4 regions of the Metapseudomonas otitidis genome follow, and region 3 is predicted to be linked to each of the others. Evidence: predicted binding sites of a transcription regulator. Region 3 holds the regulator's gene; each other region holds the start of a gene.
What was found. Region 3 encodes sigma-54, which starts transcription at its own class of promoters, with help from an activator protein. Its sites were predicted from a motif close to ANTGGCATNNANNTTGCTNT; they were not measured.
Positions count from the first base shown of each region.

Region 1: flgB (flagellar basal body rod protein FlgB) is a predicted target of sigma-54. The motif match lies at 3,846-3,865, and genes of this name have one in related genera.
Region 2: glnA (glutamate--ammonia ligase) is a predicted target of sigma-54. The motif match lies at 3,210-3,229, and genes of this name have one in related genera.
Region 4: glnK (P-II family nitrogen regulator) is a predicted target of sigma-54. The motif match lies at 4,284-4,303, and genes of this name have one in related genera.

Region 1 covers NZ_AP022642.1:4,001,931-4,009,282, reverse strand. Annotated here, with positions in the region: gene PotMrB4_RS18415 (flagella synthesis protein FlgN) at 1-459, opposite strand, end outside; gene flgM (flagellar biosynthesis anti-sigma factor FlgM) at 509-844, opposite strand; gene flgA (flagellar basal body P-ring formation chaperone FlgA) at 1,001-1,762, opposite strand; gene PotMrB4_RS18400 (chemotaxis protein CheV) at 1,843-2,775, shown strand; gene cheR (protein-glutamate O-methyltransferase CheR) at 2,820-3,647, shown strand; gene flgB (flagellar basal body rod protein FlgB) at 3,914-4,321, shown strand; gene flgC (flagellar basal body rod protein FlgC) at 4,333-4,785, shown strand; gene flgD (flagellar hook assembly protein FlgD) at 4,806-5,483, shown strand; gene flgE (flagellar hook protein FlgE) at 5,517-6,830, shown strand; gene PotMrB4_RS18370 (flagellar basal body rod protein FlgF) at 7,048-7,352, shown strand, end outside.
Region 2 covers NZ_AP022642.1:5,716,072-5,723,423, reverse strand. Annotated here, with positions in the region: gene glnL (nitrogen regulation protein NR(II)) at 1-153, opposite strand, end outside; gene PotMrB4_RS26460 (DUF4124 domain-containing protein) at 343-960, opposite strand; gene PotMrB4_RS26455 (DUF4124 domain-containing protein) at 963-1,514, opposite strand; gene glnA (glutamate--ammonia ligase) at 1,711-3,114, opposite strand; gene thiI (tRNA uracil 4-sulfurtransferase ThiI) at 3,446-4,900, shown strand; gene typA (translational GTPase TypA) at 5,030-6,847, shown strand; gene PotMrB4_RS26435 (hypothetical protein) at 6,955-7,305, shown strand.
Region 3 covers NZ_AP022642.1:1,281,231-1,288,582, reverse strand. Annotated here, with positions in the region: gene PotMrB4_RS06040 (KpsF/GutQ family sugar-phosphate isomerase) at 1-398, shown strand, start outside; gene PotMrB4_RS06035 (KdsC family phosphatase) at 398-922, shown strand; gene lptC (LPS export ABC transporter periplasmic protein LptC) at 931-1,503, shown strand; gene lptA (lipopolysaccharide transport periplasmic protein LptA) at 1,490-2,026, shown strand; gene lptB (LPS export ABC transporter ATP-binding protein) at 2,026-2,751, shown strand; gene PotMrB4_RS06015 (RNA polymerase factor sigma-54) at 2,895-4,394, shown strand; gene hpf (ribosome hibernation-promoting factor, HPF/YfiA family) at 4,476-4,784, shown strand; gene ptsN (PTS IIA-like nitrogen regulatory protein PtsN) at 4,800-5,264, shown strand; gene rapZ (RNase adapter RapZ) at 5,274-6,131, shown strand; gene PotMrB4_RS05995 (HPr family phosphocarrier protein) at 6,145-6,417, shown strand; gene PotMrB4_RS05990 (ZIP family metal transporter) at 6,432-7,352, opposite strand, start outside.
Region 4 covers NZ_AP022642.1:189,559-196,910, forward strand. Annotated here, with positions in the region: gene PotMrB4_RS00925 (methyl-accepting chemotaxis protein) at 1-171, shown strand, start outside; gene betT (choline BCCT transporter BetT) at 212-2,188, opposite strand; gene PotMrB4_RS00935 (YifB family Mg chelatase-like AAA ATPase) at 2,295-3,788, opposite strand; gene PotMrB4_RS00940 (accessory factor UbiK family protein) at 3,826-4,089, opposite strand; gene glnK (P-II family nitrogen regulator) at 4,500-4,838, shown strand; gene PotMrB4_RS00950 (ammonium transporter) at 4,873-6,192, shown strand; gene PotMrB4_RS00955 (secondary thiamine-phosphate synthase enzyme YjbQ) at 6,310-6,735, shown strand; gene sutA (transcriptional regulator SutA) at 6,811-7,131, shown strand; gene PotMrB4_RS00965 (HAD family hydrolase) at 7,189-7,352, opposite strand, start outside.

The DNA of each region.
Region 1 (7,352 bases), 2.7 Mb from region 3:
GCTGAGCGGGCGCTGTCGCGGGATTTTAGCGGCGCCCCCCCGGCTGTCATAGAGGCTGGGGGTTTCCTGGCCGCGGAGGATGGCCAGGGTGTTGTCGACACTGGTCTGGCTGGCGCGAATCAGGCGGCCGTTGCGCAGGTTGCCCGCCTGGCACTGTTCAAGTACATCGCTCAGCGTTGCACTGCGTGCCAGCAGGTCGGCACCCACCGGGGAGCGTTCGGCCAGGGCGGCCAGTCCGGCGCGATCGACACTCAGTCCGAGCGCCTGCAACGCGTCGGCGCGAAGGCGGCCGTGCTGGTCGAGGAGGGCGAGCAGGGGTTGCTTGTCCGAAAGGATCTGCTCAAGTTGCGGCAGGTCACGTTCGGTCAGTGCCTTGAATTCGTTATCGATCAGCTCAAGCAGGCGCTGTGCGTGGTCGATATCGTGGTTGAGCAGGTCGAGCAGTTCGGTGTCGTGCATTTCGGGCTCTGGGGATCGGGCGTCCAACATCCCCAGCGCTGCCCTTGGACTAGCGCTGGGATTCGAAGTCGAGCAACTTGCTCGCCACACGCTGGCTGTCTACCTGGTAGGTGCCGTTGGCGATGGCTTGCTTGATCTTGTCGACCCGCTCCCGGTCGACGGTGGGCAGGTCGCGCAGCTTGTCGGTGACCTTCTGCAGTTGCTGGGCATCGCTGCTCAGTTGCACGTTTTCACCGCTACGGGGGGACGTGGCAGCCGGCTCGCTGGTGGTCTGGCTGGCGCTGGTCTGGTTGGCGGTAACGCCTTCGTTCTTGCCGGCGTTGCCGGTACGTCCCGCGCTGGCGGGCGTGTTGGCATTATTGAGCCGGTTGAAGTCGATGACCATGATGCAGAACCTCTGGGTGTTATGGACGCTTACCGACCTTATCGACCAAGCCCAAACTAACTTTAGGGCAACTTCCGAAAAAATTCCCGGGTGCGGTGTGGCGCTGGAAAAACGGCACTCTACACGAATTGACTACGTGCCATACAAGAGTCGTGCCTACATGGCGACTTCCACTTGCCCAGGGCCGGTTACGCGGGCTTTGACCACGCGTTTGGAGTTGAGGTTGCGTACGCGTATCTGGTCACCTATGGCCCCTGCGGAAAGTGCCTCGCCCGGCATCTTGACCTGGATGGTGGAACTTCCGGCACTGATTACCACCTGATCACCCTTGTGGACTACCTCGGCCATTTCAACGTGGGTCGGCGTCAGGATCTGATCGACCAGGACGGGGCGTGTGAGCTTGTAGCCTTCCGCTTGGGAAGGCGCCGTAAGGTAGCCCTGGGAGAGCAGCCCCACATCACGCTCGACCAGGTTGTAATCACGGGAGGACAGTTCTTCCCCTTTGCGCATCGGGCGCGCTGCGACTATTACATTGCGGAACAGCCGAACCTGGGCAGGGACGAAGACCGACCAAGGGGTGCTGCCCTCGCAGCGAACCTTGACCGTCACCCGTCCGACCGGCTGTGCCGGGCTCTCCAGGCTGACCGTCAAATCCCTGTCGCAAGTGGCGAGGCGCAGGCGTGGGTCCAATCGGCTCACCTGGATCTCGTAGCGTCCCTCGATGCCGCTATTCTGGAGATATTCCTCTACCTTGAACTCAAGAAACCCTTCGGTGGAGCCGATAAGTACTTCGGGCGGCGTGAGTCCATCTGCCTGTGCGCCGTTGTGGCTCAGGCAGAACAAAACGGGTAAAAAGGCCCATGACCGGTGGCGGCGATGTGCTATCAAGTGTCGGAAAAGCGTCGTTATCGGATTCATGCAATTCAAAAAAGCAAGGCTCGTGCCGCCTGCTAATCTATGGCGAAGCGTCCTGAAGCTCAAAAGGGGAGAGTCCTGGCATGGCCGGTGTATTGGATTCGGTTAACCAGCGTACGCAACTGGTGGGGCAGAACCGCCTGGAGTTGCTGTTGTTCCGGCTGGATGGACCCCAGCTCTACGGGATCAACGTGTTCAAGGTGAAGGAGGTGCTCCAGTGCCCCAAGCTCACCATCATGCCCAAGTCCAGCCCGGTGGTTCGGGGCGTGGCGAATATCCGCGGGGGGACCATCCCCATCCTCGACCTGTCCATGGCGACGGGGCGCAGGCCGCTGAGTGATCTCAAGAACAGCTTCGTGATCATCACGGAGTACAACAGCAAGGTTCAGGGGTTCCTGGTGCGCTCGGTGGAGCGCATCATCAACATGAACTGGGAAGAAATCCATCCGCCACCCAAGGGCACCGGGCGTGAGCACTACCTGACCGCGGTCACGCGCGTCGACAAGAACCTGGTCGAGATCATCGACGTGGAGAAAATCCTCGCCGAAGTCGCGCCGACGTCGGAGGTCATCTCCGAAGGCGTCATCGATCACGAGACCCAGGCCAGCGCCGTTACCAAGCGCGTGCTGATCGTCGATGACTCGTCCGTGGCGCGCAAGCAGCTGGTCCGCTGCCTGGAGACGGTCGGGGTGGAGGTGGTCTCGTTGAACGATGGCCGCCAGGCGTACAACTACCTGCATGACCTGGTCGAGCAGGGCAAGGCGCCGGAGAAAGAACTCCTGATGATCATTTCCGACATCGAGATGCCGGAGATGGACGGCTACACCCTGACGGCGGAGATCCGTGGCGATCCGAGAATGCAGAAGCTGCACATCCTCCTGCATACTTCGCTCTCCGGCGTATTCAACCAGGCGATGGTGAAGAAAGTTGGCGCGGATGACTTCCTCGCCAAGTTCCGACCTGACGAGCTGGCTTCGAGGGTGATCGAGCGGATCAGGATTGCGGACGGGGCGTGAGGGGGATTCCTTCCCCAGGTACAGATATGAATGAGGCGGCCCTAGTGTCTTCAGGTAACTTGGATTTCGAGCAGTTCCGGACTTTCCTGGAAAAAACCTGCGGCATATTGCTGGGAAGCAATAAGCAGTACCTGGTTTCCAGCCGTCTGAACAAGCTGATGGAACAGAACGGCATCAAGACGCTGAGCGAACTGGTTCAGAAGATCCAGAACGCCCCGCGCAGCGGCCTGCGAGAGCAGGTCGTGGATGCGATGACCACCAACGAAACGCTCTGGTTCCGGGATACCTACCCCTTCGAAGTGCTCAAGGGTCGCATCCTGCCCGAGCTGATCAAGGCCAACCCGAACCAGCCCCTGCGGATCTGGTCGGCGGCTAGCTCCTCCGGGCAGGAGCCGTTCTCCATCTCCATGGCCATCGACGAGTTCGAGCGGACCAACCTGGGCCAGCTCAAGGCCGGTGTGCGCATCGTCGCCACCGACCTGTCCACGGCGATGCTCGCGGCCTGCCGTGCTGGCGAATACGACAGCCTGGCGATGGGGCGTGGCTTGTCCCAGGAGCGGCTCACCCGCTTCTTCGACCCGAAAGGGCCGGGACGCTGGGTGGTCAAGCCGGCGATTCGCAATCGCGTGGAATTCCGTGCCCTGAACCTGCTGGACAGCTACGCCTCCCTCGGCAAGTTCGACATCGTGTTCTGCCGCAACGTGCTGATCTACTTCTCCGCCGATGTGAAGAAGGACATCCTCACCCGCATCCACGCGACCCTGAAACCCGGTGGTTACCTGTTCCTCGGGGCCTCCGAGGCGCTGAACGGCCTGCCGGACCTTTACCAGATGGTCCAGTGCAACCCGGGCATCATCTACAAGGTGAAGTGACCGGTGGTGATCCTGAAAGGAGGCGCAAGCCTCCTTTTTTGTGCCTGCCATTCGGTCGTGCCGCCTTTTGCCGCTGGGCGGCAATCGCCTCTGCCGCCTTGCCACCCTGACCTTTGCAAAGCGGCAAGCCCTTACCGCTGATCTCCGTTCTGTCGTCCTGAATTCATCTCAACCCTTTGTTTTAAAAGGATTTTAAAAATTGGCACAGCCCTTGCTGAATGTCCGGCAGACAAACCGTCATTGCCGCACGGCAAAGGTTGGAAGAGATGAGCATCAGTTTCGAAAGCGCCCTTGGCATCCACGAGTCGGCCCTGCGGTTCCGCACCCAGCGTGCCGAAGTGCTGGCCAACAACATCGCCAACGCCGACACGCCCAACTACAAGGCGCGTGACCTGGACTTCTCCTCCGTGCTCGCCGAGCAGGCGGAGAAGGCTTCCAAGGGCACCTTCCAGGCCACGCTGACCAACGCGCGCCATATCGCGGCCGAAGGCACCGGCATGCTGGATGAGTCCCTCAAGTACCGCACCCCGTTCCAGCCTTCGATCGACCAGAACACCGTCGACCTGCAGCAGGAACAGTCCAGCTACACCGAGAACTCCGTGCAGTTCCAGGCCAGCTTCACCCTGCTCAACAGCAAGTTCAAAGGGCTCGTCAACGCGCTGCGTGGCGAGTAAGGAGAGCGACCATGTCCCTGTCCAGCGTCTTCAACATTGCCGGCACCGGCATGAGTGCCCAGAGCACCCGGCTGAACACCGTCTCCAGCAACATCGCCAACGCCGAGACCGTGTCCTCCAGCATCGACAAGACCTACCGCGCCCGCCACCCGGTGTTCGCCACCATGTACCAGAGCCAGCTCAACGGCCAGGGCAACGACCAGGGCTCCCTGTTCGCCCCCGAAGACGAGTCTGGTCGCGGCGTCCAGGTGCTGGGCGTGGTCGAAGACCAGAGCGCGCTGGTGCCGCGCTACGAGCCGAACCATCCCGCCGCCAACGCGGACGGCTACGTGTACTACCCCAACGTCAACGTGGTCGAGGAAATGGCGGACATGATCTCCGCCAGCCGAGCCTTCCAGACCAACGTCGAAATGATGAACACCGCCAAGCAGATGATGCAGCGCGTGCTGACCCTGGGTCAGTGAGTGCGTGAGGGAGCGACAAGATGAGCGTTGACGTAGGCGCCACCACCAGTTCTTCGGTACTGGATCAATACAAGCTCAAGGAAACCACCAAGTCGAAGGAGCTGGGCAAGGACCAGTTCCTCCAGTTGCTGGTGGCACAGATGAACAACCAGAACCCGCTGGACCCGCAGACCAACAGCGAGTTCGTGGCGCAGCTTGCCCAGTTCAGTACCGTCGAAGGCCTGGACAACCTGAACAAGAGCGTCAACACCATCCTCTCCAGCACCCAGTCTTCCCAGGCGCTGCAGGCGTCCTCTCTGGTCGGGCGCAAGGTCATGGTCCCCTCCAGCAAGGCCGTGGTCGATCCTGCCGAAGGGCTCACCGGCACCGTCAGCCTCACCAGTTCCACGTCCAACCTCTACGTCAACGTGCTGGACGAGAAGGGCAACACCGTCAACCGCGTCAACCTGGGTGCACAGAAGGCCGGTGCGGTCAGCTTCACCTGGGATGGCAAGGACTCCAGCGGCAACCCCGTTGCCAAGGGCACCTACACCTTCAAGGCCGAGGCCGGGGTCGATGGCAAGACAGTCGCCATGGGCACTGTCCTCCCGGCCAACGTCGACAGCGTCACCCTTGGCCAGAACGGCGGGGAAATGACGCTCAACCTCGCAGGGCTCGGCAGCATCGCGCTTTCCAAGGTCCAGGTCATCGGTAAGTAATCGTCGACGCTGTCGGCGCAACAGGAGCATCCCATGTCGTTCAACATCGGCCTCAGCGGCATCCGCGCCGCCTCCAGTGACCTCAACATCACTGGCAACAACATCGCCAACGCCGGGACCGTGGGCTTCAAGCAGTCCCGTGGTGAGTTCCAGGACCTGTACTCGGCGTCCGTGCTGGGCTCCGGCAGCAAGACCATCGGCAGCGGCGTGCTGCTGGCCAACGTCGCCCAGCTCTACAACCAGGGCACCATCGACTACACCGAAAATGCCCTCGACCTGGCCATCAACGGCAACGGTTTCTTCGTCACCAGCAACAACGGCGCCGTCAGCTACACCCGTGCCGGCTACTTCGGTACCGACAAGAACGGCTTCATCGTCGACAACAACGGCTACCGTCTCCAGGGTTACACGGTAGATGCCAGTGGTGCGCTGCAAAGCGGTGTGGTGGGTGATCTCACCATCAAGACCAACAACCAGCAGCCCAAGGCCACCTCCACCATCACCCAGCCGTTCAACCTCAACTCCAGCAACACCCCGCCGACGGTGTCGCCGTTCAACCCGGCCGACCCGAAGAGCTACAACTCTTCGACCTCGGTCAACATCTATGACTCCCAGGGCAACCCCCACGTCATGACCCAGTACTTCGTCAAATCGGCCACACCGGCGAACACCTGGACCATGAACGTGCTGATCGATGGCCGTAACCCCACCAACCCGGCCTCCACCACGCCCATGAGCACGCCGGTGGGCTTCACCACCTCCGGCCAGCTGGACACCTCCACCTTCGCCAACACCGGCGGCTTCGCCGTCAACGCCGACGGCACCCTGGGCATCAACGGCTGGGTGCCGGCCGTGTCCAACGGCGCCACCCCGCCGGTGTGGAGTGCCAACGGTGCCGCTGCCGCCCCGAGCATCACCTTCGATATCCGCGGCTCCACCCAGTTCTCCAGCGCCTTCGCTGTTGCCAGCGTGGCCCAGGATGGCTACACCACCGGCCAGCTGGCCGGTCTGCAGATCGATGACAAGGGCATGATCTATGCCCGCTACACCAACGGTCAGACCCAGCTCCAGGGCCAGGTCGTCCTGGCGAACTTCGCCAACGTCCAGGGCCTGACCCCGGTGGGCAAGACCTCCTGGGTGGAATCCTCCGAATCCGGTGCGCCGGTGATCGGCACCCCGCGTGCCGGTACCCTGGGTGCCCTGCAATCCGGTGCCCTGGAGTCCTCCAACGTGGACATCTCCACCGAGCTGGTCGACCTGATCGTGGCGCAGCGCAACTACCAGGCCAACGCCAAGACCATCGAGACCGAGAACGCGGTGACCCAGACCATCATCAACCTGCGTTGAGTGAGTGGCCGCCGCCCGTCAAAAGGGTGGCGGCGACCTTGCCGCTGGCGGCATCCCCTCGCCGCCACGGCATTCCAAGGCCTCCATGTGAGGCCTTTTTCTTTTTGCTTTTTCCTTATTCGTCAATGAGTTGTCTCGATTTTGCAGGCCTGGCACAGCAATTGCTGTAGACCCTGCAAAGCAATGCGGGCGTCAAAAGCCCACCTTGGAGACCTCCATGGACAAGATGCTCTACATCTCCATGACCGGTGCCAGCCAGAACACCCTGGCCCAGCGCGCTCATGCCAACAACCTGGCGAACGTGTCCACCACCGGGTTCCGTCGCGACTTCGAACAGGCGCGTTCCATGCCCGTGTTCGGCGACACCTTCCCGGCGCGCGTGTTCGCCATGAGCGAACGTCCCGGGACTGACTTCACCCCCGGTGCCCTGCAGGAGACCGGGCGCGACATGGACATCGCCATCGGCGGGGAGGGCTGGATCGCCGTGCAGGCGCCGGACGGCAGCGAAGGCTACGTGCGCAC
Region 2 (7,352 bases), 1.7 Mb from region 3:
GATGAACTGGCCGTGGCTGCGCTGGCCGCTGACGGCCAGGAGCATTTCCGCCGCCGGGTTCATGTACTCAAGGCGCAGGTCGGCATTGAGCAGGATCACCGCGGTGGTCAGGTTGTCGAGCAGCAGTCGATGCAGGGCGTCGTTGATGGTCATGGGTCGGTCATCTCGGCGATGCGCGGGAAAATGCAAGAAGCAAACCAAGCCCTGAAAAGACGCGCGGAATGCCGCCCACAGCGGTACCCGGCCACGCGACGGCGCATGCCGGGGCGCAGCGGGCGAACCAAAATGGGGAGAGTATAGAAAGTGGTGCGCCTGCTCGCACCGAAATGGTGCGAGGCGCGATCAGAGGAACGGCAGGATGCCGATGATGCCCTTGTCCGGCTCTTTCGGCTTGTCCTTCAGCGGGCATTCGGGGCGCACGCCCCAGTCGGCTTTCTTGCAGGGGTTCACACGGCGCTTCTGGTCGAGGGACACGCGCTTCACATGCACCGGCTGGTTGGGTGTGCGCTCCACCACGCGGCCCTGCGTGTCGATGATCTCCACCGCCAGCTGGTGGGTGCCCCGGTCCAGGTTGCTGAGGGGGAAGACCGGGCTGCGGCCGGGCTCACCCTGGACGTTGCCGTCGAGCACCAGGCGGTAGTTGTGGCCGTCGCGCAGTACCGGATCGCTGGTGGCGGTGACGATCAGGCCGCCGTCGCCGGTGACGGTGGCATCAGGCTCGGGGATCAGGATGCGCAGCACCTGGTAGCCCTGTTCGCGGGGGATGGGGGCCGGCGGCGCCACCAGCGGCGCGCCGCGCTGCGGGGTCATGGCGTTGGAGGGGGCCAGTTCGATGCGCTTGGCATTGCCGGGCTTGGGCTGGTCGGTGAAGACGCGGTTTCCCTCCTCGTCGACGTAGGTGTAGACCTGGGCGACGGCGGGCAGGCTGGCGATAAGCAGGCAGAGCAGGAGCGTGCGCATGACTAGGGTTTGGGAGTGGGTTTGGGAATAGGTTTCGGGCGAAGGGCCGGGCTATGGGTATTGACCCGCTGCAGGGTAAAGGTCTGGGCATCACTCTGCTGTAGCACCTTGTCACCCACCAGCACCTGGACAGCCAGGCTGTGTTCGCCCCGGTCCGCGCTGACCACCTGCAAGCGGGGCACATTGGCTGGCTCGCCGTAGGGTTGTCCGTCCATCACCAGGCGCAGGCTGTGGCCAGGCTGCAGGCGTGGCTTTATGCGTACCGGAACGCTGAAGGTACCGTTATTGGCGCGCAGGGCCTCTTCATCCGGCAATTCAAGGCTCAGTTGTTCGTAGGCGGCACTGGCCTTCTTCTCGGGCGTAACCGGCGGCGGGGCAACGGGTTTCTGGGCCTCGACGGTGTTGGTCGGCGGCAGGTCGACCGTTTCCACCTTGCCCCCTTCCGGCGGCTGGTTGGTGAACACGGTGTGGCCGTTGGCGTCGGTGTACTTGTAGATCTGCGCGCTGGCGGGCAGGGCGAGCGTCAGCAGCAGGCAGGCGAGCATGGGGCGCATGGCCGGTCTCTCCGGATGGGAATGGCGCTAAGCCTTGCATCGGTAGGCGGTGCTGGCAAGTTCGGGCTGCCGGTGCTGTGCGGTGTCGCTGAAAACCCGGGCCGGGAACGGGTTGCGGGGATGAAAAAAGGCCTCCCGAAGGAGGCCTCTCGAAACGTGCCGCTGGTGCGGCACGCTGCCTGGGCAGGCGACTGGATCAGACGCTGTAGTACAGGTCGTATTCCAGCGGGTGCACGAAGGTGCGCACCTTGATCTCTTCTTCGCTCTTCAGCTCGATGTAGGCATCGATGAAGTCGTCGGAGAACACGCCGCCCTTGGTCAGGAAGGCACGGCCCTTGTCCAGCTCTTCCAGGGCTTCCTTCAGGCTGCCGCACACCTGCGGGATCTCTTTCGCCTCTTCCGGCGGCAGGTCGTACAGGTTCTTGTCGGCGGCATCGCCGGGGTGGATCTTGTTCTGGATGCCGTCCAGGCCGGCCATCAGCAGGGCTGCGAAGCACAGGTAGGGGTTGGCAGCCGGGTCCGGGAAGCGCGCTTCGATGCGGCGGGCTTTCGGGCTGTTGACGTACGGGATGCGGATCGAGGCGGAACGGTTGCGGGCGGAGTAGGCCAGCATGACCGGGGCTTCGAAGCCGGGCACCAGACGCTTGTAGGAGTTGGTGGACGGGTTGGTGAAGCCGTTCAGCGCCTTGCCGTGCTTGATGATGCCGCCGATGAAGTACAGGGCGGTATCGGACAGGCCGGCATAGCCTTCGCCAGCGAAGGTGTTCTTGCCATCCTTGGAGATGGACATGTGAACGTGCATGCCCGAGCCGTTGTCGCCGTACAGGGGCTTCGGCATGAAGGTCACGGTCTTGCCGTAGGCGTCGGCGACGTTGTGCACGCAGTACTTCAGGGTCTGGACTTCGTCAGCCTTGGCAACGAGGGTGTTGAACTTCACACCGATCTCGTTCTGGCCGGCGGTGGCCACTTCGTGGTGGTGAACTTCGACCACCAGGCCCATTTCTTCCAGGGCGTTGCACATGGCGGTACGGATTTCGTGGTCGTGGTCGACCGGCGGTACCGGGAAGTAGCCGCCCTTCACGCCCGGACGGTGGCCCTTGTTGCCGCCTTCGATGTCGGCGTCGGTGTTCCAGGAGGCCTGCTCGGAGAAGATCTTGAACATGGAGCCGGAGATGTCGGACTTGAACTTCACTTCGTCGAAGATGAAGAACTCGGGCTCCGGACCGACGAATACGGTGTCACCGATACCGGTGGACTTCAGGTATTCCTCGGCGCGACGGGCGATGGCGCGCGGGTCGCGGTCGTAGCCTTGCATGGTGCTCGGCTCGATGATGTCGCAGACCAGGATCAGGGTCGGCTCTTCGGTGAAGGGGTCCAGGACGGCGGTGCTGTCATCCGGCAGCAGGATCATGTCGGAGGCTTCGATACCTTTCCAGCCGGCGATGGACGAACCGTCGAACATCTTGCCGTGTTCGAAGAAATCGTCGTCGGCGTCACGGGCCGGCATGGTCACGTGCTGCTGCTTGCCTTTGGTGTCGGTGAAGCGCAGATCAATCCACTTCACGTCGTGTTCTTTAATCAGTTGAAGCGACTTCGACATGTTGTCCTCCAGGTGGATGAGGGCGGCATTCATGCGACCCCCAATAAAGGTGAAGCCGGGGCGGGATAGTCCGCCAGGGCGACCTGCCTCACAAGGGAGCAATTTGCGTGCCAGTGCCCAGGAATGGGCCGGAGCCCCACAGCTCAGGCAGGGCGGGGACTGCGGCCGGTTTGTGCACAGTTTTGCGCACCATAAACGTGCCGGTTTGATGTGTCGTGCACCTTATTGGTGCTCGATTGTGGTGCGTGATTGATTTTGGTCAAAGCTTGAACAATTTCCGCTATAATCCGCGCCCCTCTTTTTCCGTCGCCTTTGCGGGCGCAGTTTTTCCATGAAACTCATCATCAAGGTCTTCCCAGAAATCACCATCAAGAGCCGGCCGGTGCGCAAGCACTTCATCCGCCAGCTCGCGAAGAACATCCGGTCCGTGCTGCGCGACCTCGACTCGGATGTCGAGGTGTCTGGCGTCTGGGACAACCTGGAGCTGGTGACACAGTGCACCGAGCCCAAGCTGCTGGCCGAGATGATCGAGCGCCTGAGCTGCACGCCGGGCATCACCCATTTCCTGGAAATCAACGAATACCCGCTGGGTGATTTCGACGACGTCTTCGAGAAGTGCAAGCTGCACTACGCCGACCAGCTGCCCGGCAAGATCTTCGCCGTGCGCTGCAAGCGTGCCGGCAAGCACAGCTTCAGCTCCATGGAGCTGGAGCGCCACGTCGGCAGCCGCCTGCGTCGCGAATGCGGTGCCGCCGGCATCTCCCTGAAGAACCCGGAAGTGGAAGTGCGGATGGAAGTGCGCGACCAGCGCCTGTTCGTCATCCACCACCAGCACGAAGGCCTCGGCGGCTACCCGCTGGGCTCGCTGGAGCAGACCCTGGTGCTGATGTCCGGTGGTTTCGACTCCACCGTCGCCGCCTTCCAGATGATGCGCCGCGGCCTGATGACCCACTTCTGCTTCTTCAACCTCGGCGGCCGTGCCCATGAAGTGGGCGTGATGGAAGTGGCCCACTACCTGTGGGAGAAGTACGGCCGCTCCCAGCGCGTGCTGTTCATCAGCGTGCCCTTCGAGGAAGTGGTAGGCGAGATCCTCGGCAAGGTCGACAACAGCCAGATGGGCGTGGTGCTCAAGCGCATGATGCTGCGCGCCGCCACCCACATGGCGAAGAAGCTGCACATCGACGCCCTGGTGACCGGCGAGGCCATCTCCCAGGTGTCCAGCCAGACCCTGCCCAACCTCTCGGTGATCGACTCGGCCACCGACATGCTGGTGCTGCGCCCGCTGATCGCCAGCCACAAGCAGGACATCATCGACACCGCCACCCGCATCGGCACCGCCGAGTTCGCCAAGCACATGCCCGAGTACTGCGGCGTGATCTCGGTGAACCCCACCACCCGCGCCAAGCCGGGCCGCATCGAGCACGAGGAAGAGCAATTCGACATGGCCGTTCTGGAGCGCGCCCTGGAACGCGCCCGCCTGGTGGCCATCGACCGCGTGATCGACGAGATGGGCCAGGGCCTGCAGGTGGAGGAAGTGCGCGAGGCCCTGCCGGGGCAGATCATCCTCGACATCCGCCACCCCGACGCCCAGGAAGACGAGCCGCTGGCGCTGGAAGGCATCGACGTGCAAGCGCTGCCCTTCTACGCGATCAACAGCCGCTTCAAGGACCTGGACGCCAACCGCCAGTACCTCCTGTATTGCGACAAGGGCGTCATGAGCCGCCTCCACGCTCACCACCTGCTCAGCGAGGGGCATACGAATGTGCGCGTTTATCGCCCGGCTTAAACAGCCCGGGCTCTACGGCGGCAGCATCCGTCACCGCCCCCCCGACCGGCGGCCGCGCCGAATCGACTGATCTTCATACAGGCCGCCTAGACTCAGCGGCACACCGAATCCCCTGATCGAGATACACCCGTGATCGAAAAACTGCGCAACATCGCCATCATCGCCCACGTCGACCATGGCAAGACCACCCTGGTAGACAAACTGCTGAAGCTCTCCGGCACCCTCGACCGCAAAGAAGCGGAATCCGAGCGCGTGATGGACTCCAACGACCAGGAGAAAGAGCGCGGCATCACCATCCTGGCGAAGAACACCGCCATCAAGTGGAACGGCTACAACATCAACATCGTCGACACCCCCGGCCACGCCGACTTCGGTGGCGAGGTGGAGCGCGTGATGTCCATGGTGGACTCCGTGCTGCTGGTGGTCGACGCCCAGGACGGCCCCATGCCGCAGACCCGCTTCGTGACCCAGAAAGCCTTCAAGGCCGGCCTGCGTCCGATCGTCGTGGTCAACAAGATCGACCGTCCGGGCGCGCGTCCTGACTGGGTCATCGACCAGATCTTCGACCTGTTCGACAACCTCGGCGCCACCGACGAGCAGCTCGACTTCCCGATCGTCTACGCCAGCGCCCTGAACGGCATCGCCGGCCTCGACCACGAGAAGATGGACGACAACATGGACGCCCTGTTCCAGGCGATCATCGACCACGTCCCGGCCCCGGTGGTGGACACCGAAGGCCCGTTCCAGATGCAGATCTCCCAGCTGGACTACAACAGCTTCCTCGGCGTGATCGGCATCGGCCGCATCGCCCGTGGCAAGATCAAGACCAACACCCCGGTGGTGGCCGTCAGCGACGACGGCAGCAAGCGCAACGGCCGCGTCCTGAAGATCATGGGTCACTCCGGCCTGCAGCGCGTCGAAGTCGCCGAAGCCGAAGCCGGTGACATCGTCTGCGTCAGCGGCATGGACGAACTGTTCATCTCCGACACCCTGTGCGACCCGCAAAACGTCGAAGCCCTGCCGCCGCTGACCGTCGACCAGCCCACCGTGAGCATGACCTTCCAGGTCAACGACTCGCCCTTCGCCGGCAAGGAAGGCAAGTTCGTCACCAGCCGCAACATCAAGGACCGTCTGGAGAAGGAACTGCTGCACAACGTCGCCCTGCGCGTCGAAGCGGGCGATTCCGCCGAGAAGTTCAAGGTCTCCGGTCGTGGCGAGCTGCATCTGTCCGTACTGATCGAAACCATGCGCCGTGAAGGCTTCGAGATGGGCGTAGGCCGTCCGGAAGTGGTGATCATCGAGAAGGACGGCGAGAAGCAGGAGCCCTACGAGAACGTCACCATCGACATCGAAGAGCAGCACCAGGGCTCGGTGATGGAGCAGATGGGCCTGCGCAAGGGCGATCTGACCAACATGATCCCCGACGGCAAGGGTCGCGTCCGCCTGGAGTACACCATCCCGGCACGTGGCCTGATCGGCTTCCGCAACAACTTCCTGACCCTGACCTCGGGCACCGGCATCCTGACCTCGACCTTCAGCCACTACGGCCCGATCAAGGCCGGCGAAGTCACCAACCGTCAGAACGGCGTACTGGTCTCCATGGCCACCGGCACCGCCCTGACCTACTCGCTGGAAACCCTGCAGAGCCGCGGCAAGCTGTTCCTCGCCCCGGGCGACGAGATCTACGAAGGCCAACTGTGCGGCATCAACAGCCGTGACAACGACCTGGTGATCAACCCCACCAAGGGCAAGAAGCTCGACAACATGCGCGCTTCCGGCAAGGACGAAGTCATCGCCCTGGTTCCGCCGATCAAGTTCACCCTGGAGCAGGCGCTGGAATTCATCGCCGACGACGAACTGGTGGAAGTGACGCCGAAGTCCATCCGCCTGCGCAAGAAAATGCTGAACGAGAACGACCGCAAGCGCTACGAGCGCAGCAAGGTCTGATCTCCGATCAGTAACTGAAAAGCCCCCGCCGGAGCGATCCGGCGGGGACTTTTTGTTGAGAGGCACTGCCACCCCTGGCAGTGCCGCTGTTTCATCAGGAGAGACCCATGAAAGTGACTTCGCTGGCTTGCCTGGCAGGCCTGGCCTTGCTGACCCTTGGCTGTGCATCACCGCGCACCCTCGACACCCGCCATCTCACTCGCTTCGACGAGTACCACGCCAACCTCGAGATCGCGGGTCAGCGCTACACGCTGGACGCCTACATCGTGATGTTCCAGAAGCCCTTCTACATCACCGTGGAGCGCGATGACCGCCGCGCAATGACGATCGATGAGGCGGCGCGCGTAGCGGAGGAGTACATCAAGCCTCGGGGATGCACCGACCCGCTCGTCCGTCGTGCTGATCTGGACCGCAGCAACGCTGACAAGACCCAATGGATGGTCGGCATCGAGTGCTGATGGCTAGAGCGGGCAGTGGGGCGCGTGGAGCCTCTTCTGCCCGTGCG
Region 3 (7,352 bases):
TGGGCCGTCGCCTGCTGCTGAAAGTGGAAAACGTCATGCACAGTGGCGACGCGCTGCCCCGGGTCGCCCGTGGCACCTCGCTGCGCGACGCCCTGCTGGAAATGACCCGCAAGGGGCTCGGCATGACCATCGTGCTGGAGAATGACGGCCGTCTCGCCGGCATCTTCACCGACGGCGACCTGCGCCGGACCCTCGACAAGGGCGTCGATGTGCACCAGGCGAGCATCGACGAGGTCATGACCGTGCACGGCAAGACCGCACGCGGCGAAATGCTGGCGGCCGAAGCCTTGAAGATCATGGAAGACCACAAGATCAACGTGCTGGTGGTGGTGGATGACAACGACACCCCCGTCGGCGCCCTGCACATCCACGACCTGACCCGCGCCGGAGTGATCTGATGAGCGAACACCTGCACCAGCGTGCCCAGGCAATCCGTCTGGCAGTCTTCGACGTGGATGGCGTGCTCACCGATGGCAAGCTCTACTTCCTGGCAGACGGCAGCGAATTCAAGACCTTCAATACCCTGGACGGCCACGGCATCAAGATGCTGATCAACTCCGGCGTACGCACGGCCATCATCTCCGGGCGCAGCACCCCGGTGGTGGAGCGCCGTGCACGCAACCTCGGTATCCAGCACCTGTACCAGGGCCGCGAGGACAAACTGGTCGTTCTCGATGAACTGCTGGGCGAACTGGGGCTGGACTACAACCAGGTCGCCTACCTGGGCGACGACCTGCCCGACCTGCCCGTGATCCGCCGCGTTGGCCTGGGCATGGCCGTTGCCAGCGCCGACGCCTTCGTGCGCCAGCATGCCCATGGCGTCACTGTGGCCAAGGGCGGAGAAGGTGCAGCACGCGAGTTCTGCGAACTGATCATGCGCGCCCAGGACACCCTGGACACCGCGCAAGCCGCCTACCTGTAGGTCCAGCCATGCCCAAGAACGTTCGCCTCGCCCTGATCCTTGCGCCCCTTGCCGCCCTGCTGATCGCACTGGGCTACTGGAACATCCGCCCCGAGAGCTTCATGGACCGCCAGGCCCAGCCCGCCGGGGACGAAAACGCCATCGACTTCTACGTCATCAATGCCACCAGCGTGCAGTTCCAGGAAGATGGCAAGCGCCACTATGAAATGACGGCGGACAAGCTCGAGCACATCAAGGCCACCGATGTGACGATGCTGACCAAGCCGGACCTGCAGCTTTATCGCGGCACCGACTACCCTTGGCATGTTCAGAGCGAACGCGGAGAGGTGGGCCCGGAGGGCAAGCAGGTCGAACTGATCGAACAGGTCCGCGTGGCCCGCACCGACCCCAAGGGACGGCCGACCATTCTGACCACCAGCCGACTGACCGTATTCCCGGATCAGGAATATGCGCAGACCGAGCAAGCCGTTAAAATCGACGCCGCCAACGGGGTCACCACGGCACAAGGAATGAAAGCGTACTTGAATGACGGCAGGATGCTCCTGCTGTCCAACGTAAGAGGCCAGCATGAGGTTCGTTAAAACCCTCCCCCTACTGCTCAGCCTGGGTGCCGCACTCGGAAGTGCCAGCGCCTGGGCACTGCCCAGCGACCGCGACCAGCCCATCCGCGTCCAGGCGGACAGCGCCGAGCTCGATGACAAGCAGGGCGTAGCAGTCTATCGCGGTGACGTGGTCATTACCCAAGGCACCCTGAAGATCACCGGCGACACCGTAACCATCACCCAGAACGCCCAGGGCGAGCTGGATGTGTTCACCTCGGTGGGCAAGCCGGCGTACTACGAGCAGAAGCCGGCTCCGGACAAGCAGATCGTCAAGGCCTACGGACGCACCATCCAGTACTTCGCTTCCAACGAGCGCATCGTGCTGATCGACCAGGCGAAGGTGATCCAGGAAGGCAATACCTTCGAAGGCGAGAAGATCGTCTACGACACCCGCCGCCAGATCGTCAACGCAGGTCGTGCCACCGGCACCAACGTCGGCACGCCGCGTCCGCGCATCGACATGGTCATCCAGCCCAAGAAGCAAGCGGGACAAGCACAGTAATGGCGATCCTCAAAGCCCAGCACCTGGCCAAGAGCTACAAGAGCCGCCAGGTGGTCCGTGACGTCAGCCTGTCCATCGAGAGCGGCCAGATTGTCGGCCTGCTCGGCCCCAACGGTGCAGGCAAGACCACCTGCTTCTACATGATCGTGGGCCTGGTCAAGGCTGATCAGGGTCGTGTCCTGATCGACCAGCAGGATGTCACCCACCAGCCCATGCACGGCCGGGCGCGCGCAGGTATCGGCTACCTGCCGCAGGAAGCCTCGATCTTCCGCAAACTGAGCGTGGCGGACAACATCATGGCGATCCTGGAAACCCGCAAGGACCTGGATCGCGCCGGGCGCCATCGTGAGCTGGAAAGCCTGTTGCAGGAATTCCACATCAGCCACATCCGCGACAGCCTCGGCATGAGCCTCTCCGGCGGTGAACGTCGCCGCGTCGAGATCGCCCGTGCACTGGCTACCGCGCCGAAGTTCATCCTGCTGGACGAACCCTTCGCCGGCGTCGACCCCATCTCCGTGGGCGATATCAAGCAGATCATCCACCACCTCAAGAACAAGGGCATCGGCGTACTCATCACCGACCACAACGTTCGCGAGACGCTGGATATCTGTGAGACGGCCTACATCGTCAACGACGGCCAACTGATCGCAGAAGGCACCGCCGAGGAAATCCTGGCCAACCAGCTGGTCAAGGAAGTCTACCTGGGGCACGAATTCCGCCTCTGAGCCACCCAGCGCCGCACAAGGGCGTTGCGCCTGCTGGAAAAATCATTCAAGGTCAGGCATATAATTTGCTTCCTGGTGGCGCCTCGGCGTCCTGTAGTGGATGGCGCACACGCGCCGGCGAATAAGGTGCAAAGCCCCCTGCCATGAAACCATCGCTTGTCCTGAAGATGGGCCAGCAGCTGACGATGACCCCGCAGCTGCAACAGGCCATCCGCCTACTCCAACTCTCCACCCTGGACCTGCAGCAGGAGATCCAGGAAGCGCTGGAGTCCAACCCCATGCTCGAACGCCAGGAGGAAGGGGAGGATTTCGACAACTCCGACCCCATGGCGGAGAGCGAGCAGCAGCCCAACTCCGGTAGCCAGGAAGCAAGCTTCCAGGAAACCACCGTGCCCACCAGCGACAGCGAGGGCATCGACGAGGGCGAGTGGCACGAACGCATACCCAATGAACTTCCCGTCGATACCGCCTGGGAAGACGTGTACCAGACCAGCGCCAGCAGCCTGCCCAGCTCCGATGATGACGAATGGGACTTCACCTCCCGCACCTCCGCCGGGGAGAGCCTGCAAAGCCACCTGCTGTGGCAACTGAACCTCGCACCGATGTCGGACACCGACCGCCTGATCGGCGTCACCATCATCGATTGCATCAACAACGACGGCTACCTCGAAGAAACCCTCGAGGAGATCACCGAGTCCTTCGATCCCGAACTGGGTATCGAGGTGGATGAGGTCAAGGTCGTGCTCAATCGGGTCCAGCAGTTCGAGCCCGCCGGCGTCGGCGCACGCGACCTGCGCGAATGCCTGCTGCTGCAACTTCGCCAACTGCCTACCAATACCCCCTGGCTGGGTGAAGCCCAGCGCCTCACAGGCGACTACCTCGACCTGCTCGGCAGCCGCGACTATAGCCAGCTCATGCGCCGCATGAAGCTCAAGGAAGACGAGCTACGCCAGGTCATCGAACTGATTCAGGCGCTCAATCCCCGCCCGGGCTCGCAGATCGAAGCCAGCGAACCGGAATACGTCGTGCCCGACGTCATCGTTCGCAAGCACAACGACCGTTGGCTGGTCGAGTTGAACCAGGAGGCCGTGCCCCGCCTGCGCGTCAACCCGCACTACGCAGGTTTCGTGCGCCGTGCCGACTCCAGCGCGGACAACACCTTCATGCGCAACCAGTTGCAAGAGGCACGCTGGTTCATCAAGAGCCTGCAAAGCCGCAACGAAACCCTCATGAAGGTGGCGACCCAGATCGTGGAGCATCAGCGAGGCTTCCTCGAATACGGCGACGAAGCCATGAAGCCGCTGGTCCTGCACGACATCGCCGAGGCGGTCGGGATGCACGAGTCCACGATTTCCCGCGTCACCACCCAGAAATTCATGCACACCCCACGTGGCATTTACGAGCTGAAATACTTCTTCTCCAGCCACGTCAGCACCTCCGAAGGTGGCGAATGCTCGTCCACCGCGATCCGCGCGATCATCAAGAAACTGGTGGCCGCCGAAAATGCCAAAAAGCCGTTGAGCGACAGCAAGATCGCTGGTTTACTGGAAGCACAGGGTATCCAAGTGGCCCGCCGCACAGTCGCCAAGTACAGGGAATCGCTTGGCATCGCACCTTCCAGCGAACGCAAGCGACTGATGTGAGCGGATTGATCCACGCCAAAGTGTTCCGGTGGCAGGCCCGTTAGCCTGTCTCTTACACACGGGCAATAAGGAGAAAGCGGTATGCAAGTCAACATCAGTGGACATCAACTGGATGTGACCGACGCCCTGCGCGACTACGTGATCGAAAAGTTCGAACGTCTGGAGCGCCACTTCGACAAGATAACCAACGTGCAAGTGATCATGCAGGTCGAGAAGCTGAAGCAGAAGATCGAAGCCACCCTGCACATCGCAGGCGGCGAGGTCGTTGCCAACGCCGAGCATGAAGACATGTACGCCGCCATCGACCTGCTGACCGACAAACTCGACCGCCAACTGATCAAGCACAAGGAAAAGCAGCTCAACCGCCAGCAGGGCGCGACCGTCCGCTGACCTCTCCCCTTCCCTATGATCCGACTTGAGCAAATCCTGACCCCCGGCCGTTCACTCGTGAACGTGCCGGGCGGCAGCAAGAAACGCGTGCTGGAACAGATCGCCAACCTCGTCGCACGCGACCTGGTGGATCTCGACTCGCAAGACATCTTCGAAAGCCTCGTTGCCCGCGAAAAGCTTGGCTCGACCGGCTTCGGCAACGGCATCGCCATTCCCCACTGTCGCCTTCAGGGCTGCGCTGCGCCGGTGAGTGCCGTGCTGCGCCTGGATGCGGCCGTTGATTTCGACGCCATCGACGGCGCACCCGTGGACCTGCTGTTCGTGCTGCTGGTCCCCGAAGCGGCGACCGATGAGCACCTGGAGCTGCTGCGCCAGATCGCCAGCATGCTCGACCGCAGCGACGTACGGGATCGACTGCGTCACGCGCAGGACAGCGAGAACCTGTACCAGGTGGTAGTCGACGTGCAGAACGCACAGTAAGGCACCGGCATGCGCCTGGTCATCGTCAGTGGTCGTTCCGGATCCGGCAAGAGCACGGCACTCGACGTACTCGAAGACAACGGCTTCTACTGCATCGACAACCTCCCTGCCGGGCTTCTTCCCGAGCTTGCCGAGCGCGCCCTGCTGCACACCGAACTGCTTCACCCCCAGGTTGCGGTGTCCATCGACGCCCGCAACCTGCCGAGCCAGCTCCAGCGCTTCCCGGAGCTGCTCGCCGAGGCCCGCGCCAAGCACATCCTCTGCGACCTGCTGTATCTGGACGCGGACGAGGAGACGCTGCTCAAGCGCTTCTCCGAGACCCGCCGGCGCCACCCGCTGACCACCGAGAACCGATCCCTGGCCGAGGCCATCCACGACGAGAGCAAATTGCTCGCGCCGATTGCCGACCTCGCCGACCTCAAGATCGACACCACGCACCTGAACCTCTACCAGCTGCGTGACACCATCAAGCTGCGCCTGCTCAACAAGCCCGAACCCGGCACCGCCTTCCTGGTGGAGTCCTTCGGCTTCAAGCGCGGCATGCCGGTGGACGCCGACCTGGTATTCGACGTGCGCTGCCTGCCCAATCCCTACTGGAAGCCCGACCTGCGGGACTTTTCCGGGCTCGACAGCGTCGTGGCCGACTACCTGGCCGCCCAGCCCGATGTCGAGGAGATGTACCAGGACATCGTCGGCTATCTGAACAAATGGCTGCCCCGGTTCGCCGCCAGTAACCGCGCCTACGTCACCATTGCCATCGGCTGCACCGGCGGTCACCACCGCTCCGTGTACCTCGCCGAGCGCATCGGGCGCGCCCTCAAACCGCTTCTCAAGAACGTCCAGGTTCGCCACCGCGACCTCACCTGAAAGGACAAACGCGATGCCTGCCTGTGAAATCACCATCTGCAACAAGCTCGGCCTGCACGCCCGCGCTGCGGCGAAGTTCGTCGGCGTGGCAGGCCGCTTCCCGTGTCAGGTACGCGTCGGACGCTCCCCGGAAAGCCTGGTGGACGGCAAGAGCATCATGGCCGTGATGATGCTGGCCGCCGGCAAAGGCACGCCCATCCACCTGCACACCGATGGGGACCAGGGCGACGAAGCCCTCAACGCCCTGATCGAGCTGATCAACAACAAGTTCGACGAAGGCGAATAGCCACGCCGCCCCCGCTACACCAGCGCCGTATCCAGCACCATCATCAGGCAGAAGCCGAACGCCAGCCCCAGGCTCCCGGCCACCGGGTGTCCACGCCTGTGGCACTCCGGGATGATCTCGTGAGTCACCGCGAAGAGCATCGCCCCCGCAGCCAGGGCCAGGCCCCACGGCAGTAGCACAGTCGAGACCTGCACCAACCACGCGCACAGCAGCGCGAACAGCGGCTCCACCAACCCGGATGTCGCGCCAATCAGCAGCGCTCGTCCCCGCGGCATCCCCGCCCCTGCCAGCACCAGGGAAATGATCAGCCCCTCCGGCAGGTCCTGCAGGGCAATGCCCAGCGCCAGGCTGTCCGCGCCGGCCAGGCCCGCGCCAGCCGCCACGCCCACCGCCATGCCTTCCGGAATGTTGTGCACCACGATGGCGATCACGAACAGCACCACCCGAGGCGCCAGACGCACGCCAGCCCCGGCATCGACGGGTAACGCCTGATCCGGCAACAGACGCCCCAGACCGAACAGCGCACTGGCACCCAACAGCAAGCCAATGCTGACCAGAAAACCCGCCGACCAGCGGGAGAACCCCAACTGCCCCGCCGCCTCCAGCCCCGGCATCAACAGCGAGAACACCGTCGCTGCCAACATCACGCCGGCCCCGAAACCAAGCAGGGCATTGGACGCCCGAGCCGACAGACGACCCAGGCACAGCACCGGCAAGGTGCCGACGGCCGTGCCCAGGGCGCAGAGGCTCCCGGCCATCAGCGCATGCCAGAGGTGCGGCTCCAGCACCCGCTCGGTGGCCAGCAGCGCCCGCCACCCCAGCAGCAGCGCCCCGATCAGCACCAGTGCGATGCCCAGCACCTGCCGCAGCGACAAGCCGCTGGGCAGGCCTGCCCCCACCAGCCGTCGTCGACGTGCCGGGGACGCCATACGCAA
Region 4 (7,352 bases), 1.1 Mb from region 3:
ACCGCCACCCAGGAGCAGAGCAGCACCGCGACCCTGCTCAGCAGCAACCTGCAGAGCATCGCCCTGGCCAACAGCGAGCAGCGTGAGGTGGTGGCGAACCTGGCGCAGACGGCCCGGGAGCTGGACCGCCTGGCCGAGGAGCTGCGCCAGGAAGTGGGCCGCTTCCGCTGACCCACCGGGGCCCGGCCAGGCCGGGCCCTGTCATCGGTGCCTAGCGCACCACGTGGAGGAAGTGCAGGTGCTTCTCGTACTGGTCGAGCAGGTCGCCGATCACTTCCTCCCGGCTCCAGCCCATCACGTCATAGTCCTGGCCGCCCTCGCGCAGGTACACCTCGGCACGGAAGTACTTGCGGGCGTCGCCGTTCTCCTCGCCCCCTTCGCGGGCCATGAAGCGCGGCAGCAGCAGCGAGCGCGGGCGCACCTCGTAGCTGAAGTCCACCTCCTCGCCATGGCCGACGTTGAGCTTGCAGCGGCCGTCCTCGCCGTTCAGCACTTCCACCGCGCAGCCCTGCTTGCGCAGCTCGTCGGCCACCTCCAGGCAGGCCGGGCGCACCACTTCGTCGATGAAGCGGGTGACGTGGCTGCGCCGGGGGAACATGAGGATGTTGCGCAGCCGCCGCTGCCAGCCGCCCAGCTGCTGCTGCGCCGGGCGCGAGAGGGCGAGTGCCTGGTAGCGGATACCGCGCTTGGTGGCGTCCAGCCGCAGGGCCTTGAGCAGGCCCCAGGTGGCGGCCAGCAACACCGCTGCGAAGGGCAGCGCGCTGGCGATGGTGGCGGTCTGCAGGGCCTTGAGGCCGTCGGCCAGCAGCAGCGCCATGGCCACCACGCCGGTGAGGATCGACCAGAACAGGCGCTGCCACAGCGGGGTGTTCTCTTTTCCCCCCGAGGCCAGCATGTCCAGCACCAGGGCACCGGAGTCGGCCGAGGTGACGAAGAACACCACCACCATCGCCACTGCCAGCAGCGACAACAGGGTGGACAGTGGGAAGTGGTCGAGGAAGGCGAACAGTGCCAGCGAGCTGTCCTGCTGCACCGTTTCCACCAGGTCGAGGTAGCCCTGGTTGAGCACCATGTGGATGGCGGTGTCGCCGAAGATGGTCATCCACAGCAGGGTGAAGCCGGCCGGGACGAACAGCACCCCGCAGACGAACTCGCGGATGGTGCGGCCGCGTGAGATGCGGGCGAAGAACAGCCCGACGAAGGGCGACCAGGACAGCCACCAGCCCCAGTAGAGCAGCGTCCAGCCGCCGATCCAGTCGGTGGGTTCGTAGGCGTAGAGGTTGAAGGTCTTGCTGACGATCTCCGACAGGTAGCCGCCGGTGTTCTGCACGAAGGTCTGCAGCAGGAACACCGTGGGGCCGAGGACCAGCACCAGCAGCATCAGCAGGGTCGCCAGCGCCAGGTTCAGTTCCGACAGGACCTTGATGCCCTTGTTCAGCCCACTGGCTGCCGAGAGGGTGGCCAGGCCGCAGGTGCCTGCGATCAGTGCCAGCTGCACCGGAGTGCTGACTGGGACGCCGAAGAGGTGGTGCAGGCCGCCGTTGATCTGCAGCACGCCGTAGCCCAGGGAGGTGGCGATGCCGAACACGGTGCCGAGGATGGCGAAGATGTCCACCGCATGGCCGATGGGGCCGTAGATGCGATCGCCGATCAGCGGATAGAGCGCCGAGCGCAGGGTCAGCGGCAGGTCATGGCGGAAGCAGAAGAACGCCAGGATCAGCGCGACGATGGCGTAGATCGACCAGGCGTGGAGGCCCCAGTGGAAGAAGGTCAGTTTCATGGCCTCCTTCGCGGCGGCCACGGTGTGGGGGTCGCCTACCGGCGGGTTGACGTAGTGCATCAGGGGTTCGGCGACGCCGAAGAACATCAGGCCGATGCCCATGCCGGCGGCAAAGAGCATGGCGAACCAGGTGCCGTTGCCGTAGTCGGGGCGGCTGTGGTCGGGGCCGAGACGGATGTCGCCGAAGCGGCTGACGGCGAGGAAGACGACGGTGATGAGGATCAGCGCGACGCTGAGGACGTAGAACCAGCTGGCATTCAGGACGATCCACTGCTGGATCTGGCCGAACAGCCACTGTGCCTGGTCGCGGGCCAGGGTGCTGTAGAGCACCAGGGCGATGACGAGGACGGCAGAGCCGTAGAACACCGGTGGGTTGAGGGTGGATGGGGAAGACGAACGTGCCTCCATTGAGCTAGCTCTCCTTTCGATCGGATGGCCGCCAAGGGCGGAAGGCGGCGCAGTCTAACAGAGTCGATAGATCGGCTCTTTCGGCACCTTGTTCCTCATAGTTTTTTCAGCTGCTGGTCGGCCGGTACTGCAGGGCCTCGGCCAGGTGGTGGCGCTGGATGTCGGGCGCGTCCGCCAGGTCGGCGAGGGTGCGGGCCACCTTGATCAGCCGGTGCGCGGCACGCAGGGACAACCCGAGGCGCTCGCAGGCCTGCTCCAGCCAATGCTGGTCGTCGGGCGTCAGCGGACAGTGCTGGTGCAGCCGGGACAGGTCGAGGAAGGCGTTGGCGCAGCCCTGGCGAGCCAGTTGCCGACGCCGGGCTCGTCCGACTTCCCCGGCAGCGGTGGCACTGTCGAGCCCGCCGCTGACGGGCGCGCCCAGGTGCGTGGCTTCGCGGGCGACCGTCAGGTGCAGGTCGATGCGGTCCAGCAGCGGGCCGGAGAGCCGGGCCCGGTAGCGCTGGATCTGCTCCGGCGTGCAGCGGCAGCGGTGGGTCTCGTCGACCAGGTAGCCGCAGGGGCAGGGGTTCATGGCCGCTACCAGCTGGAAGCGCGCCGGGAAGCGCACCCGGTCGTTGGCCCGGGCGATGATGATCTCGCCGCTTTCCAGGGGCTCTCGGAGGACCTCCAGCACCTTGCGGTCGAACTCCGGCAGCTCGTCGAGGAACAGCACACCCTGGTGCGCCAGGGTGATCTCGCCGGGTTTCGGACGACTGCCCCCACCCACCAGGGCCGGGCCGGACGCGCTGTGGTGAGGCTGCCTGAAGGGACGCTGGGGCCAGCACGCCAGCGGCGATTGGCTGGCCACCGAATGGATGGCGGCCACTTCCAGGGCCTCGTGTTCCTCCAGCGGTGGCAGCAGGCCTGGCAGGCGGCTGGCCAGCAGTGTTTTGCCGGTGCCGGGCGGGCCGGACAGCAACAGGTTGTGGGCTCCTGCGGCGGCCACCAGCAGCGCACGCTTGGCTGCCAGTTGGCCCTGGACATCGGCGAGATCGGGATAGGGCGCGGCCTGCAGCGGCAGGCCCTGGCTCTGGAACGGTGCCAGCGGCGACTGGCCGTTGAGGTGGGCGGCCAGCTCCAGCAGGTGACCCACGGCGAACACCGTCAGGCCGCTGGCCAGACTGGCCTCCTCGGCGTTTTCCCGGGGCACCACCAGCGCCCGTCCGGCAGCGCGCGCCGCCAGCGCAGCGGGCAACACGCCCTGCACCGGACGCAGGGCACCGGACAGCGCCAGCTCGCCGAGGCACTCCAACTGCTCCAGGGCTGCGGCGGGCACCTGGCCGCTGGCCGCGAGGATGCCGAGGGCGACGGCCAGGTCGAAGCGTCCGCCTTCCTTGGGAAGATCGGCTGGTGCAAGGCTGAGGGTGATGCGCCGCAGGGGGAATTCGAAACCGCTGGTGAGCAGGGCGCTGCGGACGCGGTCCTTGCTCTCCTTCACGGCGGTTTCCGGGAGGCCGACCAGGGCCAGGGACGGCAGGCCGTTGGCCAGGTGCGCCTCCACCGTGACGGCGGGTGCTTCCACGCCGACCTGGGCGCGGCTGTGGACGAGGGCCAGGGACATGGATCGCTCCTTGATCGGTCCGCCCGGCCGGAGTGGCTTACTCCGTGGGCGGCGGGTTCAGCTGGGCTTCCAGCTCCGCGACCTTCGCCTCCAGGGCTTCCAGGCGCGCGCGGGTACGGGCGAGCACCACCATCTGGCTGTCGAATTCCTCGCGGCTGACCAGGTCCAGCTTGCTGAAGGCGCTCTGCATCAGGGCCTTGAACTGGGCCTCGAATTCGGCGCGGGGCAGCGGGGTGTCGCCATTGAACAGGCGGGAGGCGTGGGAGCCGAGGGCATCGAGCAGGGCTTTGGGCGGCAGCATGGTGGGCATCCGTTGACAGGGCGGGCCGGAGTTTACCACGGGGTCCCGGCCGAGTCGGGCGACAGGCCGACGCACGATTTCCGAGCAATGGCTGAAGTGCGCGTGCACCTTTTCCGTGCATCGTTTTGGGGCAGTGCCGCCCGGCGCCACGGCCAAGGGCCACTATCTGCTTGAAAAACCGGGCTTTTGGGCGAGCTGGCAAGCTTTCTGCTTTAGCGCTGGTGAAGGGTGCACCGATGCAGTACCGGTGCGTCAGGCGAGGCGGGGGAGTGTTTCGCCAGGAGCGGTTGGTTGGCGTCGAAGCGGGCCGGGCCAGGGCGGTTCGACGCGTTACAAAGCCAGGCACTGCGCTTAGACTTGAGCCGGGTTCGTTTTCCTGGGGCAAGTCCACCAAATACGGGAGAAGTTTCATGAAGCTAGTCACTGCCATCATCAAGCCGTTCAAACTCGATGACGTGCGCGAGTCGCTGTCCGAGATCGGCGTGCAGGGCATCACCGTTACCGAGGTCAAGGGCTTCGGGCGCCAGAAAGGCCACACCGAGCTGTACCGTGGCGCCGAGTACGTCGTCGACTTCCTGCCCAAGGTGAAGATCGACGTCGCCATCGCCGATGACCAGCTCGACCGTGTCATCGAGGCCATCACCAAGGCGGCCAACACCGGGAAGATCGGTGACGGCAAGATCTTCGTCGTGAATCTGGAACAGGCCATCCGCATCCGTACCGGCGAAACCGGCACCGACGCGATCTAAGCCTCCGAACCCCAACGCCCCAGGAGAAAACCACATGACTCTGCGTAAAGCCGCAGGGCTAGGAGCCCTTTTGTCCCTCGTTACCCCCGGCCTGGCCATGGCCGCCGACGAGGTCGTGCTGAACAGTGGCGACACCGCATGGATGATCGTCGCCACGGCACTGGTGCTGTTCATGACCATTCCCGGCCTGGCGCTGTTCTACGGCGGCATGGTCCGCTCCAAGAACGTCCTCTCGGTGATGATGCAATGCTTCGCCATCACCGGCCTGATCAGCGTGCTCTGGGTCGTCTACGGCTACAGCCTGGCCTTCGACACCACCGGCATGGAGCAGGGCGTCGTCAACTTCAATTCCTTCATCGGCGGCCTGTCCAAGGCCTTCCTCAGCGGCCTGAACACCAGCAGCCTGGTGTACGCCGTGCCGGAAAGCGTGTTCATCACCTTCCAGATGACCTTCGCCATCATCACCCCGGCCCTGATCGTCGGTGCCTTCGCCGAGCGCATGAAGTTCTCGGCGATGCTGATCTTCATGGCCGTGTGGTTCACCCTGGTCTACGCGCCGATCGCCCACATGGTGTGGAGCGGCAACGGCGGCCTGATGTGGGACTGGGGCGTGCTGGACTTCGCCGGTGGCACCGTAGTGCACATCAACGCCGGTATCGCCGGCCTGGTGGCCTGCATCGTGCTGGGCAAGCGCAAGGGCTACCCGACCACCCCGATGGCCCCGCACAACCTGGGCTACACCCTGATCGGCGCGGCCATGCTGTGGGTGGGCTGGTTCGGCTTCAACGCCGGCTCCGCCGTGGCGGCCAATGGCACTGCGGGCATGGCCCTGCTGGTCACCCAGATCGCCACCGCGGCGGCTGCCCTGGGCTGGATGTTCGCCGAGTGGCTGACCCACGGTAAGCCGAGTGCCCTGGGCATCGCCTCCGGTGTGGTCGCCGGCCTGGTCGCCGTGACCCCGGCCGCTGGCACCGTCGGCCCGATGGGCGCCCTGGTGATCGGTCTGGCCGCTGGCGTGATCTGCTTCTTCAGCGCCACCAGCCTCAAGCGCAAGCTGGGCTATGACGACTCCCTGGACGCCTTCGGCGTGCACGGCATCGGCGGCATCGTCGGCGCCCTGCTGACCGGCGTGTTCGCAGCACCGGCCCTGGGTGGCTTCGGCACCGTCGAGAACATCGCGGCCCAGCTGTTCATCCAGTTCAAGGGCGTGGCCTTCACGGTCGTCTATACCGCTGTGGTCACCTTCGTGATCCTCAAGGTGCTGGACCTGGTGATCGGCCTGCGGGTCAACGAAGAGGAAGAGACCGTCGGCCTCGACCTGGCGCAGCACAACGAGCGCGGCTACAACCTGTAAGCCCGCCGGCCCCTCCGGGGCGTGCGAACCGCTGCCAAGGGCGCCGAAAGGCGCCCTTTGCTTTTTCAGAGGCCGCGCTAGAATGCGCGCCGAGCGAAATCCGAGGGAGTGGCGCCCATGTGGCACCAGACGCTGATCACCTTGAAGCCGCGTGCGCGAGGCTTCCACCTGGTCACCGACGAGCTGCTGGCCGGATTGCCGGAACTGGGTCGCTGCCGTATCGGTCTGTTGCACCTGCTGCTGCAACACACATCGGCTTCACTGAGCGTCAACGAGAATGCCGACCCCTCCGTGAGGCGCGATTTCGAGCGGTTCTTCAACCGCCTCGTGCCCCAGGGCGAGGGTGGCTACGAACATGACTACGAAGGCCCGGACGACCTGCCGGCGCACTTCAAGTCGAGCCTGCTGGGCTGCCAGCTGACCTTGCCGGTGCGTGACGGGGCGCTCGCCCTGGGTACCTGGCAGGGGATCTACCTCGGCGAACACCGCGATCAGGGCGGTGCGCGTCGGGTGCTGGCGACCCTCTACGGCGAGGCATCGTGATTTTTTCCGGGCGCGTAGAAACCTGGCGCGACTGGGCTATAACTAACCTGCTCTTGCAAGACACGAGGTAGAAGAATGAGCGACGAAGAACTGGAACAAGACGAGCTCGAAGCGGGCGACGAGGACGAAGGCGAGGAGCTGGCTGCCGCCGAGGACAGTGGCGACGACAGCGATGACGGCGAATCCCCCGCCCCTGCCGGCAAGGGCAAGAAAGCCGCTGCCGTCGAGGTCGAGGAGCTGCCCAGCGTCGAAGCCAAGCAGAAGGAGCGCGATGCGCTGGCCCGTGCCATGGAGGAATTCCTGGCCCGTGGCGGCAAGGTGCAGGAGGTGGAGCCCAACGTGGTCGCCGACCCGCCCAAGAAGCCGGACAGCAAGTACGGCAGCCGCCCCATCTGATTGAGTTGCCTGGAAGAGCCCGCTTGATGCGGGCTTTTTCATGCCTGCGATTCGGGGTCAGGCACCCCGGTGCCAGCGCTCCAGCAGTGTGGGTAGCTGGTCCAGGGTACGAATCTCCGCGTCGGGGTGGTCGTCGCCGTCCCAGGGTTTGCCCTGGGGGTTGAACCACACCGCGCGCATGCCGGCATTGCGGGCGCCCTGGATGTCGTCGCTGGGGTGAT